Regions from separate parts of the Paenibacillus rhizolycopersici genome, predicted to be linked through region 1. Evidence: riboswitches for the same ligand, from Rfam matches in the RefSeq annotation. Region 1 holds a riboswitch; each other region holds the start of a gene.

The links. Region 1 has a riboswitch for cyclic di-AMP ahead of IM700_RS10315 (hypothetical protein). Riboswitches for the same ligand answer to the same signal wherever they lie in the genome.
Region 2: another riboswitch for cyclic di-AMP. It lies ahead of IM700_RS21005 (3D domain-containing protein); the one in region 1 lies ahead of IM700_RS10315 (hypothetical protein).
Region 3: another riboswitch for cyclic di-AMP. It lies ahead of IM700_RS02310 (KamA family radical SAM protein); the one in region 1 lies ahead of IM700_RS10315 (hypothetical protein).
Region 4: another riboswitch for cyclic di-AMP. It lies ahead of IM700_RS03680 (APC family permease); the one in region 1 lies ahead of IM700_RS10315 (hypothetical protein).

Annotation. Positions count from the first base shown of each region.
Region 1 covers NZ_JADCNN020000007.1:179,888-184,598, forward strand. Annotated here, with positions in the region: gene IM700_RS10295 (DUF4269 domain-containing protein) at 1-141, shown strand, start outside; gene IM700_RS10300 (cupin domain-containing protein) at 138-473, shown strand; gene IM700_RS10305 (nucleotidyltransferase domain-containing protein) at 525-1,310, shown strand; gene IM700_RS10310 (MBL fold metallo-hydrolase) at 1,334-2,014, opposite strand; cyclic di-AMP (ydaO/yuaA leader) riboswitch at 2,273-2,452, shown strand; cyclic di-AMP (ydaO/yuaA leader) riboswitch at 2,561-2,736, shown strand; gene IM700_RS10315 (hypothetical protein) at 2,854-3,255, shown strand; gene kdpF (K(+)-transporting ATPase subunit F) at 3,381-3,458, shown strand; gene kdpA (potassium-transporting ATPase subunit KdpA) at 3,490-4,711, shown strand, end outside.
Region 2 covers NZ_JADCNN020000029.1:29,428-34,138, forward strand. Annotated here, with positions in the region: gene rsmA (16S rRNA (adenine(1518)-N(6)/adenine(1519)-N(6))-dimethyltransferase RsmA) at 1-534, opposite strand, end outside; gene rnmV (ribonuclease M5) at 540-1,085, opposite strand; gene IM700_RS21005 (3D domain-containing protein) at 1,278-2,414, opposite strand; cyclic di-AMP (ydaO/yuaA leader) riboswitch at 2,643-2,854, opposite strand; gene IM700_RS21010 (TatD family hydrolase) at 3,060-3,833, opposite strand; gene IM700_RS21015 (HD domain-containing protein) at 3,851-4,711, opposite strand, start outside.
Region 3 covers NZ_JADCNN020000001.1:528,603-533,313, forward strand. Annotated here, with positions in the region: gene cobS (adenosylcobinamide-GDP ribazoletransferase) at 1-709, shown strand, start outside; gene IM700_RS02305 (cobyric acid synthase) at 969-2,546, shown strand; cyclic di-AMP (ydaO/yuaA leader) riboswitch at 2,570-2,712, shown strand; gene IM700_RS02310 (KamA family radical SAM protein) at 2,874-4,025, shown strand; gene IM700_RS02315 (methyl-accepting chemotaxis protein) at 4,100-4,711, opposite strand, start outside.
Region 4 covers NZ_JADCNN020000002.1:333,335-338,045, reverse strand. Annotated here, with positions in the region: gene IM700_RS03695 (threonine aldolase family protein) at 1-486, shown strand, start outside; gene IM700_RS03690 (DsrE family protein) at 483-827, shown strand; gene IM700_RS03685 (ArsR/SmtB family transcription factor) at 886-1,218, opposite strand; cyclic di-AMP (ydaO/yuaA leader) riboswitch at 1,480-1,654, shown strand; gene IM700_RS03680 (APC family permease) at 1,814-3,631, shown strand; gene pyk (pyruvate kinase) at 3,688-4,711, shown strand, end outside.

The DNA of each region.
Region 1 (4,711 bases):
GCAGCGGGGCTGAAGACGGAGCTGGCCTTCGGCAGGTTTTTTCGGTTGGAAGGTGACCCTTATGAAGCGCTGCTGGCTATGTATGATTGGGAGGATGCGAGACTGCATCATTTTATGGAAGAAAGGAACGGAATGAAATGATCAGCAAAGAGAATGCGGAACACTATATTTGGGGTGGGAATTGCGATGGCTGGCGGCTGGTGGATCGGGAGGGCTGCAGCATTATTCATGAGAAAATGCCCCCGGATAGCCAGGAAGTCCGGCATTTCCATCAAACGGCGGAGCAATTTTTCTTTGTCTTGTCCGGCTGCCTGCATATCGAAATTGCCGGGACCGAGCATGAGCTTCATTCCCATGAGGGAATCGAAATTCCGCCGAACACCCCGCATCAGGCCATGAACCGATCGGACGAAGCGGTGGAATTTCTCGTTATTTCACGCCCAAATACGCGGGGCGACCGAGTATTAGCTTAAATGAAAGGGACCGGCAATAAGTCGGTTTCAAGAGAAGGAAGGGAATAAGGAATGTACGCACATCATGCCAAGTCGATCGAGAAACTAAAGGCCAAGCTCGCCGCCCGGGAGGATATTCTGGCCTTACTGGTTTCCGGTTCGATTGCCCACGGATTCGCGAAACCGTCCTCGGATGTAGACGTGATGATCGTGATATCCGAGGAGGATTATGCCCGGCGGGTAAGCACCGGAGAGACGACGTATTGGGAAAATGAATCGACGGACTATGAGTCCGGTTACGTGGACGGAAAATATATCTCTTGCGGATTCATGAAGCAGGTGGCCGAGAAAGGGAGCGAGCCGGCCCGTTTTGCATTTGAAGGGGCGATCCTCGCTTTTTCAAACATCACGGGAGTGGAGGAACTGCTGGCAGATATCGTTCGCTATCCGGCAGAACGTAAGCAGGAGAATATCTCCCGTTTCTTGGCCCAGTTCGAAGCGTGGAAATGGTATTCCGCCGAAGCCTTCAAGCATGACAACCTCTATCTATTGCGACATGCCGTCAATAATTTGGTTTTGTTCGGCGGAAGACTGATCTTGGCGCATAATGAAATGCTGTATCCGTACCATAAGTGGTTTCTTAATGTTCTGGAACAAGCTCCGGATCGGCCCGAAGGCTTCCTGCCGCTGATCGAACGGATGCTGCAGGAACCAACGGCCGAGCATATCGAAGCGTTTTACCAGTCGGTCCGCACGTTCGCCGATTGGGGTGAGGATGGACGAAGCTGGCCCTCGCGATTCATGGAAGACAGCGAATTAAATTGGCTGGGCGGATTTACGCCGGTAGGCGATATTTAACCGGCTGGCCGGGACTGCTATGCTTATTTCCCCGCAGCGATTTCCTTCAGCCGTTCCTTGATCGCCCCGGTACATACGCCGCCATGGTAGGTAATTACCGTTTCCACATCCAGGGCGGCCAATTTTTCGACCGATAGAAGGGCCTGGGCGTAATCCGGTGTGAACTTCGGATCGGGCGGCAACACCTTGCCGCCGCTCGAGACGAGCACGTCCCCGCTGATCAACGTTTTGCTGGAAGCATGATATAAGCTGATATGATCCGGCGTGTGCCCCGGGGTATGCAATACCCGCAGGCCACCGCCAAATGGCAGCTCGTCGCCATCGTGAAGCGCCGTATCCACTACGACCGGTTCGGCGGTGATTCCGCTTTTAATCAGCGGAATTTCCCATGCCAGGTAAGGAATCCCCGTTTCATGGGCCAATACTTCCAACTTCCCCGCCTTCGCCTGGACCAGCTCCGGCAAGCTACCGATATGATCCCTGTCTTGATGCGTGATGATCACATGCGTCAACTGTTCCAGGGAGAACCCTCCTTGCTCCAACCCTTTGCGGATCACGTCCAATTGACCGGGAACCCCGGTGTCAACGAGGACGAGATGATCGGTCCCCCATAACAGAACCGCATGGACCGGCATCTGGTTCCCATTCGGCAAGTTCAGGTTTAGCGGCAGCGGCATCAGGCCGGATGCGTTCGTTTGTTTCATGTAATCTCCTCCTCGTTGTTCAAGCTTAGTTTATCTGCGCAAAATCGTAGCAAAGAAAGGGGCGGAGGACAAGTCCTAGCCGGATTTCAAGTAAGGGTCTGCGGTAGAGGTAATCGTAGAGAAAGACGTTTTTTATCCCTTGAAAACGCTAAAAATGACGAAATTATAAGGTTTTTTATCTCAAATTTGCGTTTGGTCTAGCTTTACAAAGAACAAGCGCAAGCGTAATATTCGACTCATGAAATGATTCCAATAAAACAATCAGTATCGCTTAATTTCCGATCAGGAAAACGGGGGAACCAATGATCGCTGCCGATGTGAGAGTCGGCGGAACGGTCCGGGGTGAATCCCCTGCGGCAAGCCTATGCCGCAGGGGTAGGGCGACTCTCACCGCCCGAATCCGACAGCTAACCTCGTCAGCGTAGGGAGAGAGGATGATGGACTTGTCATGGCGAGCCGCAGGGATATCCTCTGTGGTTTTCTTATGCCCATTCATGAAAGGGAAGAAAGTGTTACATTAACAATTAAGAAGAAAATTAACAATCTATTTGCATCACACTGAATCCTTCCGATGCGAAGGAACGGGGGACCCATTCGGGCGGAGCGCAGGTCGCGCTTACCGCCTATGGGGCGAATCCTGGCGATAGTTGCGTATCGCGAGGTAGGGCGTCTCTCGCGCCCGAGCCCGTCAGCTAACCTCGTAAGTGCAGACGAGAGAGGAAACCTTATAGCGCGATTCCTAAAGCATAGAATACATTCATGCTGGAAGCCCGCGAAGATTCCCTCTTCCCAGGCTTCTTTTTTGATGCCTAATTTCTGAATCAGGAGGAATACAAGAAGTGGGCACTTTTGAATACGCGCTGGTGACGCTTACGAATCCATTGGCGGTAGATTTCATCAGAACGATGAAGTACCGCGAAATCCCGTTTGCACTGATGGTCAACAATGATAGAAGCCGCCAGGAGGCGATAGACCGTGGGATAGAGCACGTCATTCTAGTGGATACTACTAAACGCAAAAACAAGGTCGTACCTGATATCCCCATCGGGACGGTGTATATCTTCGAAGAATCTCTGACACTAACCTGCCGATATTTGCAATTCTGCCGTCCATGGACGTCGAAGCCGATTTATGTCATTACGCAAAAGATGCATCCTGGCGCGGTTTATAAAAAGCTTGGCGCTAACTATGTGATTTATACGAAGGGAAAAGACGTATCGTTTATTCTGCACAATGAGTAAAGGAGGATCCGATCGACGATGATGGACATTTTCATGATCGGCTTAATTATCGTCATGGTTTGCATGATGGCAGGTCTGGCAACTTGGGCTTCCAAAGCGATTTCGGAGGGTGGAGATCAGCGATGATGTGGGGACTTGGCATCTTAATCGTGGCGGTTTTTGTTTATTTGGGGTATGCGCTGCTGAACCCGGAGAAGTTTTAACATTTGCCTTTCGGAGGGATAAGACGTGACTATCTACAGTTGGATTGCCATACTCGTTACTTTGGGCCTCGCGGTAATCGTCGCCAGACCGGCCGGTCTATACTTGGCCAAAGCGTTTGACTATGAAAAGAACGGTCTGGACCGGTGGTTCGGACCTATTGAAAGAGTAATATTCCATGCCAGCGGCATCCGTCAGGAGAATCAGTCCTGGAAGAAGTATGCTTTATCCGCGGTGCTGAGCAATTTGGCGATGATGCTTATCGTCTATCTGATTTTTCGGCTGCAAGGGTTCCTGCCGCTGAATCCGAGCGGGGTTTCAAACATGGAGCCGACGCTCGCCTTCAATACGGTGATTGCCTTCATGACCAATACGGATCTGCAGCATTACAGCGGGGAAAGCGGACTGTCTTACCTTTCGCAGATGATCGGGATCGTATTCATGATGTTCACTTCGACGGCGACCGGCGTCGCCGCGGCGATGGCATTTATTCGCGGCTTGGCCGGCAAACCGATCGGCAGTTTCTTCGTGGATCTGGTTCGTGCGATCACCCGGGTTCTGCTGCCGGTATCGTTCATTTCGGCTTTAATATTCGTAGCGTTGGGCGTACCGCAAACTATGGCATCAACGGCGATCGCCCATACCCTTCAGGGGACAGAGCAACCTATCGCCCGGGGGCCGATTGCCTCGTTCTTGTCGATTAAGCAGTTCGGCAACAACGGCGGCGGATTCGTGGGCGTGAACTCGGCCCATCCGTTTGAAAATCCGGGGGGATTCAGCAATATGCTGCAAATCCTATTGATGATGCTGATCGGGACTTCCCTTCCTTTCGCTTATGGGAAAATGGTCGGGAATGCCAAACAAGGCCGGGTGTTGTTCGTATCGATGCTGATGATGTTCATCGTCATGCTTGGCGTATTGCTTTCGGCCGAAAGCGCCGGCAATCCGGCATTCAACGCCCTTGGCATCGCGCATGGCCAAGGCAGCATGGAGGGCAAGGAGGTTCGTTTTGGCCTAGCCCAGTCGGCCTTGTTCGCGACGGTCACAACCGCGACGGAGACGGGAGCGGTCAATACGATGCACGATACGCTGACGCCGATCGGCGGGCTGGTTCCGCTGGCGAACATGATGCTGAATACGGTCTTCGGCGGAGCGGGCGTCGGAATCATGAACGTGTTGATGTATGCGATGATTGCGGTGTTCTTGTCCGGTCTGATGGTTGGGCGCACGCCGGAATTTCTCGGCAAGAAGCTCG
Region 2 (4,711 bases), on a different contig from region 1:
GATGCTAAGGCTTCCGTAATCCTTGCCGCCAGGAGCAGCAGCCATACGCTCAGCCACTTCCTTCTGGATCATCACGACAATATGCTCTAGAGGCAACTTCTCCTCAAGGAGCTTCATCAGAATCGGCGTCGTCACGTAATACGGCAGATTAGCCACTACACTGACGCCGTTCACCCCGCCGAATTCGGCAGCGAACAGCGCTTGAAGATCCAGCTTCAGCACGTCCCCATGGATCACGTTCACGTGCGAATAAGGCTCCAGCACCTCTTCCAGGATCGGAAGTAGACGTTGATCGATCTCCACCGCCGTTACCTTACCTGCTTCCTGAGCCAGTTTCTCCGTTAACGCGCCGATACCCGGTCCGATTTCCAGCGCGCCCTTGGTATCGTCCAGGCCGGCTGCCGCGACGATCTTCCCGAGAATGTTCTGGTCGATCAGAAAATTCTGTCCCAGGCTTTTTTTAAACGAAAAACCGTGCCGTTGAATGATCTCCTTCGTTCGGCGCGGCGTGGATACCTCTTCCCTTATGCTCATGCTCCTTAAACTCCTTTGCTCTCCAACTCGGCCAGCGCGGCCGCAAACTCCTCGCGGGTGATACGGAACACCGATAACCGCTTGTACAATTGCTTCCCGTTGCAATACCCGATGCCTAGCAGCTCACCTAGCGCTTTCCGTCGCGCAGCAGCCTGCGGGTGAACGATTAACCCCGCACTCATCAAGTCTTCCCAGTCGATCGCAGCCTCTACTCCCGGCGCTTCGCTGCGGACTCGGGACAGCGCCGTGCGGATCGCCTCCGGTGAGGCGTTCTCCACGCCGATGTCGCCCCGCTTCGTGGCCTCTGCCTCGGGAAGGAACGCATGCTTGCAGCCCGGAACCCGTGCCGCCACGATTTTGCGAATCCGCTCCCCGGCATGGTCCGGATCAGTAAAAATAATGACCCCTCGGCGCTCCTGAGCCAAAGCGATCTTCTTGAGCGTCACTTCCCCGATGGCCGAACCGCCGGTCTCAATCGTATCCGCCTCCACGGCTCGCTTGATGGCCACGGTGTCATCTCGGCCCTCCACCACGATGACCTCTTTGATCATGGTATCTATTCTTCCCTTCGTGCTCTAGCTTATCTTTTTTGTTATTAATGATGTTCAAAAAGTCGACTTTTTGAACTTCCTTGCAAGAATAACAAAAAGAAGAGGATAACATCCTCTTCTAATCCACTGTCTTATTCATCATCCTAATACTATCTCATTCCCTCTGCATTGTAAAACAAAGAGAGTCGAGAGTTAATTCAATTCCGGCTTCGTCGGGCCGATGACGTAAACGGTACGCCCCTTCTTCCGGCCGAAGTTCTTCGCATCCTTCAGGGTATCGTAATAAACATCCATCTTGTTCCCATCAATAGCCCCGCCGGTATCCTCCGCCTTACGGAAGCCGATCCCCTCGATGTATACCCACCAACCGAGTGGAACGACGTCCTTATCAACCGCGATTGTTCTGCCTTCGGTCACGCGGGTACCGGAGGCCGTGCGGGTGCCAATCCCGTCTTCTTCCGCCGAATAGGCGGTCAACGTGACGTTTTTAAGTATCTTTTTATATTCAAAAGAGACGCCGCCTTTGGTCGTCAACCCGCTAATGTTCACCGCATTTGCGGTACGGTTAATGCTGGCCGACAGAACGGCGGTTGGCTTCTTCGTGCCGACGGCAACAACCTTCGGCTGGGCCTTTTTAGTGACCTCTTTGCCGAGCCATCGCTTTGTCACGAACTTTCCGTCCTCGTAAGTTTTCTCAATGTTGTGAATGACCAATCCGGCATTGCCTTGCTGAACGACCTTCGTCGTGCCTTTCAGCAGATTGGCGTCCGACGTTTTGACCACGCTAAAAGGCACGGTCTCCTTCGTCTGCACCGTTTGCTTACTCACCCGAACAATCTTGACGTCCAGGTTCGCAGTAACTTTACTGTCCATTGTCGGTGAGACCTTGTCATCTTGGTCCAATGTGACGCCGATCTCGGACAATACGCCTTCTACTTTGCTTTGTGTTGTGAAGTGAACCTTTTTCATGCCGTCCACGCTCACGTTTACCGGCTTTGCGCGTACGATGACAATGCGGTCACCGTTCTTAAGCGAGCTGTCCAGCGGAAGTGATACGGAATCCTTCGCGCTGAGTTGAATCGATTGCTCCTCCAGCAGATGGGCTACGCTGGATTTATTCGTCTCCACCGATTGGACGCTGCCGTCCACAATCAGGGACACTTCTTTATGTGCCTGGCCAAACAGCCAGATTAGGATGATGATGAATACCGCGATGGTCAGAACGCCGACGAGCGCAATCTGACGTAAATTCTCATGCTTCCATCGCATTGCGTAAGACATGCTGGATGAGCGTGATTCATGGGTCTCCTCTTTGCGGAAAATGCCCATTTCTTCCGTCCTCCTTCATAGTCCCGCCGTCTAGGTCGATGCATGATAACGATTGACGTGACTACAGTTACTTTTGCATCCTGATCCAGTCTTCTTGCGTACGTCACCTCCTGTTTACCAACAGTATGATGACCCTATTACTTTTATTCAAAACAAAAGAAGCCCAAAGAAAGAGTTAGAGGAACTCCTTCGTGGCTTCCTGAATGTCTTGGTGTAATAGCTGCACGAGTGACCTCTCTTATACGCTTACGAGGTTAGCTGTCGGGTTCGGGCGAAAGAGAGCCGCCCTTTCTCAGTTCATTCGCTCATGGCGCAATGACCTCGAATTCACCCCATAGACCCTGGAAAGAAATCAAATACCGACGCGAGAGGCTTGCCGCCAACCGCTGCCTGTATCGGTTCCCCCGTTCTCCGTGAAGGAGATTCAGCGAGACTGGTTCATGGAACCAAGTATCGTTCAATTTGTCCATCCAGAACGCACTAAATCGATACTGAAAAAATTCTATCCTGTTTCGATGCATGTTGTAAAGGACGAATCAACCACGTTTTTTTAAAAAAATGGTTAAAAAAATGTAATGATCTCGGTTTTAACGGTTAAAAAGCATTAATCTTTCCGAAATCCTCTTTTTTTCATCCGATTTACTCTTAAATCCTCGAGATTCCAAATCGTTCCATTGCATTTCGGGTCGTAATTTCGGCGATTTCCTCAAAAGTAACCCCTTTGAGCTCGGCAGCCATTTCCGCAACCAGGCGGACATGCGCAGACTCATTTCTCTTTCCACGATATGGGTGTGGTGTTAAATAAGGGGAATCCGTTTCGATTAATAAACGATCCATTGGCGTCTTGGTCAGCACTTCTTTGGGCTGTTTTGCATTTTTAAACGTAATCGGTCCGCCAAACGACAAATGAAATCCCAAATCCAGACACATTTTGGCAATTTCCCAACTACCAGAGAACGAGTGCATGACACCCCCAACCTCGTTTGCTTTCTCCTCGCGGAGAATGCGGACCACATCCTCATGGGCATCGCGATTATGGATGGAAATCGGCATCCCCAGACTGCGAGCTAGTCCAATTTGTTTGCGGAATACGTCATGCTGCACTTCTTTTGGGGACGTGTCCCAGTAATAGTCCAGCCCGATTTCACCGATCGCTACGACTTTGTCATGTTTACATAATTCAGCGATCCAGTCCAAATCCCCTTCTTGCATCGTAATGGCATCCTGCGGATGCCAGCCAACAGCCGCATAAATGAAGTCATACGACTCCGCCAATTTCATGGTCGACGGGATGGTTTCCCGGTTAAATCCGATGTTGATCATCCTTGTGACCCCTTGCTCCACGGCGCGTGCAATCACTTCCTCGCGATCCTCGTCAAATTGGGGAGCATCCAAATGCGTATGCGTATCAAATAACATCTCGAATCGTCATCCTCCTAATTCCGTTGCTCGAATATGCGGGCTACCTTCTGGGGCAACCGATCCATTACAGCACACAATTTATTATCCGGATAGTACAAATGCGTTTTGCCTCGATGTAATCCGCTAATCGACCGAACGATATCCGACACTTCAGAAATTTCCCGTACCCGTTCCTGACGGTCCAAGAGCAAGATTTGCTTCTGACGGAACCCCTCATCCGGACGGAACACATCATACGGCAGATCGGTCGGAAAATCAATTTCCATGTCATATTCGGGATGCAGTCCGACGCGCGTAAAGGACTCCCGAATCTCCTCCAGCATTTCCAGCTCTGGTGTGTCCAATTCTACATATTTATACAATTTGCGATTCAAAAACCGGGAGCACAAATCGCGTAATAACTCATCTGACTCCCTCGTCCACTGCATGAACGCCGTTTGCATCAAAGCTTCGTCCAACTGCAAATAGTCAGCGACCCCGATGTTACCTTCAAATAGATCCGGAAGCGGATGCGGCAGGAAACCAAAGGAATACCCGTTCTGGTACAATTCCTTAGCTCGGCGCAAAATTTGCCGGAGAATAATCTCCGAGCTCCGCGTTACCGGGTGAAAATAAATCTGCCAATACATCTGATACCTGGACATCAAATAGTCTTCCACCGCGTGCATGCCTGATTCCTTTACGACCACCCGCCCCTGAAAAGGTCGAAGCATCCGCAGAATCCGGTCCATATCAATCGTACCGTAGTTCACACCGGTAAAATACGCATCCCTCAGCAAATAATCCATTCGATCCGCATCGAGGGGGCTCGAGACTAAATTGACCACAATCGGATTCTCGTAATCCTTGCGGATCACGGCAGCCACTTTCTCCGG
Region 3 (4,711 bases), on a different contig from region 1:
TTATTATCCGCTTGTGGGAGCGGCGATCGGCGTCGCCGTCTGGGTAGGGGGCTGGCTCGCCGCCTGGCTGCTTCCGCCGCTTCCGGCAGCCATACTCGCCTTAATCCTTTGGGTCTGGTTAACCGGAGGGCTGCATCTGGACGGTTGGATGGATACGGCCGACGGATTGCTGAGCTACCGGCCACGCGAGAAGATGCTAGAGATTATGAAAGACAGCCGGGTTGGCGCAATGGGCGTGTTGGCGTGTGTTCTCTTGCTCTTATTTAAGGCCTCGTTGTTGGCACCCCTCCTCCAAGGAGATAGGCTGACAACGGGGCTCGCGTTGCTGATGGCCCCTTTATGGAGCCGCTGGTTTATGAGCCGGGCGATGTTTCGATGGCCGAAGGCTCGGCAAGGTGAGGGATTAGCCGCGCAGTTTCACGGCTTTGGTGAGCGGGATGCCTGGGGAGGCACTATGATGGCGGTCACGCTTACGGTCATGGTGCTGCTGCTAACCCTGCTCCTGTCGCTGAGCGGAGCTGACGAAACCGCATTGCTTCGCTCGCTATTATATATCGTTACGGCGCCTTTGATTGCCTGGGCAGCGGGCACCTGGGCGGCCCGTCGGATCAGTGCCAAACTGGGCGGTTTGACTGGGGATACATACGGTGCGCTTGGTGAAGGGCTGGAGGCTGTCCTGCTTCTGCTCGCCGTGTTGATTTTGCGGTAAGGCCTGGATGTTAATGTCATAGCAAGTCCGTGTCCCAACCGAGGTTTTGCACCATTATCCCTTAGGCTCAGGGTGCTAATAACGATAACAATACAAGGGCCCCCACCCTTAATGAAAGGGATAATCGGGCAAAGCAGCCTGCAGAGGAACAAATCTCACGATTCGGAAAGGGGTGGAGGCTAAAGTGAACAAAAGGCTTGACGAGTTTGAAGTTACTGGCGCAGATTCTGATGCCCCGGCTCCGGCCAGCGCGGTGCTGATGATCCAAGGCACGGCATCGGACGTGGGTAAAAGCGTCATCGTGACGGCATTATGCCGTATTTTCGCGCAGGACGGGCTTCATCCAGTTCCGTTTAAGTCGCAGAATATGGCTCTGAACTCCTATGTTACACCAGACGGATTCGAAATCGGTCGGGCGCAAGGAATCCAGGCGGAGGCTTGCGGGATCGACGCCACCACGGACATGAATCCGGTGTTGATCAAGCCAACGGGTGAGATGCATTCGCAAATCGTCGTTCACGGGCGTCCTTACCGGCATCTCAGCGCATCAGACTATCGCGAGGAGTTCCTGCCCCATGCCAAATCGCTGGTGGTGGAAGCGCTTGGAAGGCTGCGCGAGAAGCACGGCATCGTCGTCATGGAGGGGGCTGGCAGCCCGGCGGAAATCAACCTGAAGCAGCGGGATATCGTCAATATGAATTTGGCTGAGTGGGCGGATGCTCCGGTCATTTTGGTCGGCGATATCGACCGTGGCGGCGTATTTGCCTTTCTCGTCGGCACGTTGGAGCTGCTGGAGCCGCACGAACGAGCTCGAGTCAAAGGGTTCTTGATCAACAAGTTCCGCGGCGATTTGTCCCTGCTGCAGCCCGGGCTGGATTGGCTGGAGCAGCGGACCGGGATTCCTGTGTTAGGCGTGCTCCCGTTTCTGCCTGATCTGGATATTGAAGCGGAGGATTCTGTTGTTCTGGATACTTATGTTTCCCGCTCAGAGAAGGCTGCCGGTAAGGTGCTGGATATCGCGGTCATTCGTTACCCGCGAATTTCTAATTTTACCGATTTCGCACCTTTGGCTGCCGAACCGGATGTGTCACTGCGTTACGTAAGTAAACCTTCGGAACTTGGACATCCGGATGCCGTGATTTTACCGGGAACCAAGGATACGATCGGGGATTTAACATTCCTGCGGGAGCAAGGGCTGGAGGGAGCAATTTGCAGTTTGATCGAAGGGAATACCCAAGCCCAGCTTGTCGGCATTTGTGGTGGGTATCAAATGCTGGGAGAGCAATTGCATGATCCAGACGCGGTAGAATCCGGCCAAGTGAGATCGGCGATAGGAATTGGTTTGCTACCTTTAACAACAACCTTCATTCCGGGCAAAAGGACCGTTCGCGTTTATGGCCAAACGATAGATAACCTGCCAGTTCCGCTGCATCTTTCGGATCGTCGATTGCTGATAGAAGGCTATGAGATCCATGCTGGCGAGACCCAATTCCTTCGGGACATCAGTCCTTTGTTTATGTTACAAGCCGAAGGGATGGAGCCAAGGCAGGGGGGAGCGGAGGACGCCCCGCATCCGGAAGGCGCAGTTCGAGCCGACGGGAGAGTGTTCGGAACGTATCTACACGGTTTGTTCCACAATGATACCTGGCGGCGCGCCTGGCTGGATGGGCTTCGTACAAGCAAAGGACTGGAACCTTTGGGCACCACTTTTGCGTCCTTCTCGCGGAAGGAGGAAGCCTTCAACCGGCTGGCTGATGTAGTCCGCAGCCATTTGCGGATGGACCTGGTCTACGAAATTTCCGGAATTCGGCCGAGCGCGGAAGAAGGTAAGCTTTGACAAATCAGGCGATTCTAAGGTAGCATGATAGTACGCTTAATTTTCGATGAGTAAAGTCGAAAAGCGGGGGAACCATTTTTTGGGGCGAATCGTTGCTAGTTTTAACGTAGGGGACCATCTTTCCCGAGCCCGTCAGCTAACCTCGTTTGCAGTGGATGGGTCATCTTAAATATGTTCAGTCATCAACTAATGACCCTGTTTATTTGAGCGGGGTCTTTTTGTGCTTCTCAAGGGATATGACCCGAGCATTCGGCGGAGTACTCGCATTCACTGCAAGGTTTCCCGCTACTTCTTTACGCATCGATCCCATTAAAGGAGGAGATGATTATGGCAAATCCGAAGTACATCACCGACATCGCCAAGGTGAGCGAATTGTCCGAACAGGAGCGTCAGGAATTGAAACCGATTACGGACAAATTCGTCTTTCGGGTAAATGATTACTATTTGAATCTGATCGACTGGAACGATCCGGAAGACCCAATCCGCAAGCTGGTGATCCCGAATACGGGAGAGCTTAAGGAATACGGGCGTTGGGACGCTTCCGACGAGGCGACGAACTATGCGGTTCCCGGCTGTCAGCACAAATACCGGACGACCGCGCTGTTGATCGTCTCCGAGGTTTGCGGCTCCTACTGCCGCTATTGCTTCCGCAAACGCTTGTTCCGCAACGATGTGAAGGAGGCGATGTCTGATGTGACGCCCGGCATCGAGTACATCGCTCAGCATCCCGAGATCAACAACGTCTTATTGACCGGCGGTGACAGCCTGATCCTGGCTACGAGGAAGCTGCGTACTATACTCGAACAGCTGCGAGCCATTGAACATGTGAAAATCATCCGCCTCGGCTCGAAAATCCCCGTTTTTAATCCCATGCGCATTTATGAAGATCCGGAGCTGCTGGATCTGATCAGGGAATTCTCCACCGTAGACCAACGTATTTATGTCATGGCGCATATCAATCATCCGCGCGAAATGACCCCTGAGGCCAAACGAGGCTTTCAGGCGTTGCACGACGCCGGGGCTATTGTGGTCAATCAAACGCCGATCCTCAAAGGCATTAACGACGATGCGGCCGTGCTTGGCGAATTGCTGGATCGGTTGTCCTGGGCAGGCGTCACACCCTATTATTTCTTCATCAACCGGCCAGTTGCCGGAAATGCCGATTTTGTCATTCCGCTGAAACGGGCGTACCAGCTGGTTGAGGAAGCGAAGGCCCGCACTTCGGGCCTGGGCAAGCGCGTGCGCTTGTCGATGAGTCACTCTTCGGGAAAAATCGAAATCCTCGCAATCGAAGACGGCCAGGCTTATCTCAAATATCATCAGTCGCGAGACCATGATTACGGCAAGTTCATGATTTTGCCTTGTCCGGACGAGGCTGCTTGGTTCGATGACCTGCCGGGCAACGAAGCCTACTGGAGGAAACCGGAGCGGAGGCAAGACGAAGCCGTCTCCTTCAACGAAATGTCCGTTACCGGGTAAAACAAAACGTACCCTGACCGCCGGCTCCGTAAAAGGGAGGCAGTAAGGGTACGTTTTTTTTCTCTAAACTCCGGTTAAATCCGGAATTTCGCAATCGATTCTTGCAGCGACAACGCCTGTTCATGCAGCGAACGAACTGTTCGGGCGTGGCTTTCCATTTCACTGAGCTGCTGCTGCGAATATTCGGCGATTTGCTCCATATTGGCCAACGATTTAGCGGTAATATTCGCCGACTCTTCAACGGAAGCGGTCACTTCCTCGGTTCCGGCGGACACCTCCTGCGTGGATGCCGAAACGGATTGGATCGTCAAGTTGACGTTCTGAATGAGTTCCGTCAATTGTTCGAAGGCTTGTCCGGCTTGCTTCACGCGCTCGGTCCCGGAGACGATTTCCTCGCTAGCGCGCTGCATCGCGCTGACGGAATTTTCCGATTCTTCTCGAATGCTGAGCAGATTCTCCCCGATTTCCTCCATCGCCAGGCGGGATTGCTCGGCCAGCTTGCGAACTTCCTCCGCTACGACAGCAAATCCTTTCCCGTGCTCGCCGGCCCGTGCGGCTTCGATCGCTGCGTTGAGGGCCAAAATATTGATTTGCTTCGTGATTTCGGTAATCGTTCCTACAACGTTCGAAATCGATTCGGAGCGATCGTTTAACGTGCGAATATGCTCGAGTGTCCGATTGGCTGC
Region 4 (4,711 bases), on a different contig from region 1:
ATCTCCTTCTACAAGGGCATCGGCGGAATCGCCGGAGCCATATTGGCCGGAGAGCCGGAGTTCACAAAGGCATCCAAGGTGTGGAAGAGACGTCACGGCGGTGACCTGATCAGCTTGTATCCGTATTATCTCAGCGCAGATTACTATTATGAGCAGCGCGTTGGGAAAATGGATTTGTATTATCGGCAGGCGCAAGAGCTGGCAGAGTGGTATAACCGATGCCATCAGATGAAGACGGTCCCGGCCGTTCCGGTTTCGAACATGTTCCACGTCCATGCGGATGTCCCCAAGGAACGGCTGGAGCATAGCCTTGTTGAAGTGTACCGGGAAACCGGCGTTGGGTTAACCGCCGTCCTCAAGGAGAAGGCGGATGGAGGCTGTTCCTTCGAGGTGAGTCTCGGAGACCGTTATGGCGAGGTGCCGAAAGACCGGATGCAGTTGACGTTTGAACTGCTCGATCAGAAGCTGAGAGGAGAATCGCTTTGAACCGAAAAGTTATTTTTCTAACGACCGACAGCTTCGGGGACGGTGACCGGGAACTGGGGATGCAGCTGTTGGAAACGTTCCTAACGTTGTTGAAGCAGCGGGAACAGGAGCAGCTTCCGGCGGCAGTATTTTGTGTAAATCGGGGTGTTCTTGCCCTAACGGAGCAGTCGTTTGCTTCGTTGCACCTGAAGGAGCTGGCGAGTCGCGGTGTGCCGGTATTGGCTTGTGGGACCTGCGTTAACTATTACGGCATCCAGGATCAACTCGCAGCTGGCGAGGTGTCCAGTATGGGGCGTTTTATGGAACTGGCTGCGCAATATGAGGTCTTGACGCTGGCTTGATCTCGGCCGAAGAAATCATCAAAGAAACACCGTAAGAATTACGGCATTTGCCGTTTTCTTACGGTGTTTTTTGTTGATCCGGGCTTTGAATTTCCTGTAAGTATTCGTCAAGCCGGTTAAACCGCTCTTCCCATAAGTTTCGGAACGAGGCGATCCACTCGTCCAGCTCCTGCAGGGGTTCCGGCCGAAGCCGGTAAATCCGGCGATTCGCAACAGGTTGAACCTCGACGATGCGGGCTTCATTCAGCACCTTGAGATGCTTCGATACCTGCGGCTGCCGGACTTGGAGCCGATCCGCGATTTCTCCTACGGTTAGTGGACCGTATCGCAGCAGTTCAACCATTTTCAGTCGATGGGGTTCGGCAAGCGCGCTCAAAGTTGCAGTATTCATCGGTCTCACTTCCTTATTTCGAGTATACCTTATTTGGTCGCAAATATTCCAGTAGGGGAATATGAATAATTCACATCACTGTCGACCATCGTCTTATTTCCTCGTAAATTCAAGTCCGTACGAAATAATTAGCGTAGAAGAGCGATGTATACGCGTACCTCGACAATGCGGATCGCATTTCGTTGCCAATCCGCCTTAAACTCATCTTTACACTTTTTAGGGCGGGGAGTATGATTCATCAGTGGTAATTTTTATATGGCAAATACCTGATCGCTGAATTCTTTATTCAGTAAGAAACGGGGGAACCAACCGAAACGGGTCGTGAGGCTTCGTTTCTGGGGTGAATCGCTTGTTTTGGCTATCCTGGCCATGAGCGTAGGGCTGCTTTCGTGCCCGAATCCGTCAGCTAACTCCGTAAGCGTCCGAAAGAGGGAATTGTCGCGGATATTCGCTTGAGTTTCAAATAAAGCGGCCGCGGGAAGGTCCAACTTTCCTGCGGCCTTTTTGTGTTGTTCTCTGCGGGAATGGGGAGCCTATAGAACCACGAATGGTTAGAGATATAAGGTTATTTAAGGGATGAAGAGAGGAAATCACCATGGTGAACAAAATTAAGCGAGTACTGATCGGCAGACCGATGAAAAGTACCGAAATTGAAGGGGAGAAACTGAGCAAGCTCAAGGCGTTGGCAGTACTGTCCTCGGACGCTTTATCGTCTGTGGCTTACGGGACGGAGCAAATTCTGATCGTCTTGATGGCGGCGGGATTTTCGGCCGTCTGGTATTCCATCCCGATCTCGTTTGCGGTTCTGGGGCTTTTACTTATTCTGATTTTGTCGTATCGGCAAACGATTTACTCCTACCCCGCCGGGGGCGGGGCGTATATCGTGGCGATGGATAACCTTGGGCGATCGACAGGTTTGCTGGCCGGCGGCTCGCTCCTGGTCGATTATGTTCTGACGGTGGCGGTCAGCTCGTCGGCGGGAACGGATGCCATTACATCCGCTTTCCCGGCGCTGCATGATCAACGGGTGTTGATTGCGCTGCTAATGATCACCTTGTTAACGCTGATGAATCTTCGAGGGGTAACGGAGTCAGCATCCGTATTGGCTATTCCGGTATATCTGTTTGTCGCGTCCATCTTTGTTCTGATCCTGTCGGGGTTGTTTAAATATTTGACCGGTGGAATTCACGCGAGCGTGCCAGAGATGGGGACGGCGGTTTCCGATATAAGTCTGTTCCTGCTGCTCAAGGCGTTCAGTTCCGGCTGTTCGGCCTTAACCGGGGTAGAGGCGGTATCCAACGCCATCCCGAACTTCAAGCAGCCGGCGGAACGTAATGCTGCAGCTACGCTGGTGATGATGGGTGTCATTCTCTGCACCATGTTTATCGGAATCAGTGCGCTGGCCTATTGGTACGGTATCGCTCCTGATCCGAAAGCAACCGTTGTCTCACAGATTGCCGAGTCGACCTTCGGCCGGGGCGCGTTATACTACGTCATCCAGGCGATTACAGCGCTGATCCTGTTCCTGGCCGCCAACACGGCTTACTCAGCCTTTCCCTTGCTGGCGTTTATGCTGGCCAAAGACAAGTACATGCCGCATGCGTTTATGGTGCGCGGGGACCGGCTCGGTTTTTCGAACGGAATTATTTTCCTTGGCGTGGCTTCGGCGTTGCTGGTTCTCGGGTTCCATGGCAACACGGAGAGCTTGATTCCGTTATACGCGGTTGGCGTATTTATTCCGTTCACCTTGTCGCAGCTCGGGATGATGATTCGATGGCTAAAGCTGAAGCCGCAAGGATGGGTGTTCCGGTTTGTCATCAATACGATTGGGATGCTGACAACGCTGGGGATTACGCTGATCTTCATCATCACCAAATTTTCGCATATATGGGTCGTATTTATCTTCTTACCGCTGGTGATGTTTATCTTTTACCAAATTCATCGTCATTATTTAAATATTGCCGACCAGCTTCGAATCCAGATGGATACGGAAAAACCTTGCATCAAAGGCAGCACTATCGTCGTGCCGGTTGCGGGCGTTACTCGCGTCGTGATGAACTCGTTGAGCTACGCCAAATCGCTGACGGACAACGTTGTCGCCGTGTATGTCGGGTTTGATGACGAAGAAATTGACCGCATGGAGAAGAAGTGGAAGGAATGGAACCCCGGGGTTCGGTTAATCACGCTCCGTTCCAGCTTCCGCAGCATCATCCGGCCCATCATGAAGTTCATCGATACGGTGGAATGGAAAACTGCAGAGACCGACCATATTACCGTCCTAATTCCGCAGTTTATTACCCGGCACTGGTGGCAGAATATTTTGCATAACCAATCGAGCCTTTTGCTTCGGGCCTATTTATTCAATAAAAAGGACATTGTCATTGCAACCGTTCCTTACCATCTGCAAAAATAATTCGTTTCGCCGGCTTGACGCATACTAACCTAAACGTTACCTAAGGAGGTTTCAAGGTGCTGCGGACAAAAATCATTTGCACGTTAGGCCCCGCCTGCGACTCGGTTTCCGTGCTGAAGGAAATGATTCAGGGCGGGATGACGGTCGGCCGACTGAATATGGCCCACGGGGAGCTGGAGGAGCATGTGGCCCGCATACAGCGGGTGCGGCAAGCCGCGCAAGAACTGCATAGCTTTGTACCGATTATGATGGATATCAAGGGGCCAGAGGTGCGCATCGGGAAATTGCGGGAACCATTCTGCGAGCTGATTGCCGGAGAAGAGATGGTGCTTACAACAGAGCCGCTAGACGGAGACGCCGCGAAAATCTCGGTCAACTATCCCGAAATGCCGCAGGTTGTGCAAGCGAATGATCGAATCCTGATCGATGACGGGTTGATCGAGCTGCGCGTCATATCGGCCGAGGGGGCTGAAGTCCGTTGCCGCATCATCAGCGGCGGGAAGCTCAAGCCGAACAAAGGCGTCAATCTGCCTGGGATCAAAACTACGCTGCCTGGCGTGACAGAGCGAGACATTCGGCATATTCATTTTGGCCTGGAGAACGGGGTGGAGATGATCGCCGTATCGTTTGTTCGCAAAGGTGACGATATCCGTGAAGTTCGGCGGATTTTGCAGGAGAATAATGGAGGACACGTCCAGATCATCTCCAAAATCGAAAATGAGGAAGGCGTGCAAGATCTGGAGGATATCATCGAGGCTTCGGATGGAATCATGATTGCGCGCGGCGATCTTGGGGTAGAAATTCCGGTTGAGGAAGTGCCGATGCTGCAGAAAGAAATGATCGACAAGTGTAATCTGGCAGGCAAACCGGTTATCGTCGCCACGCATATGCTGGAGTCGATGCAGGTGAATCCAAGGCCGACGCGCGCGGAAGTCAGTGATGTTTACAACGCCGTGATGCAGGGAGCCGACGTCGTCATGTTGTCTGGCGAGTCTGCCGCAGGGAAATATCCGGTAGAAGCGGTGCGAACCATGGCTGCCGTCGCGCGCAAGGCCGAATCGATGATCGACTATCGGGAAG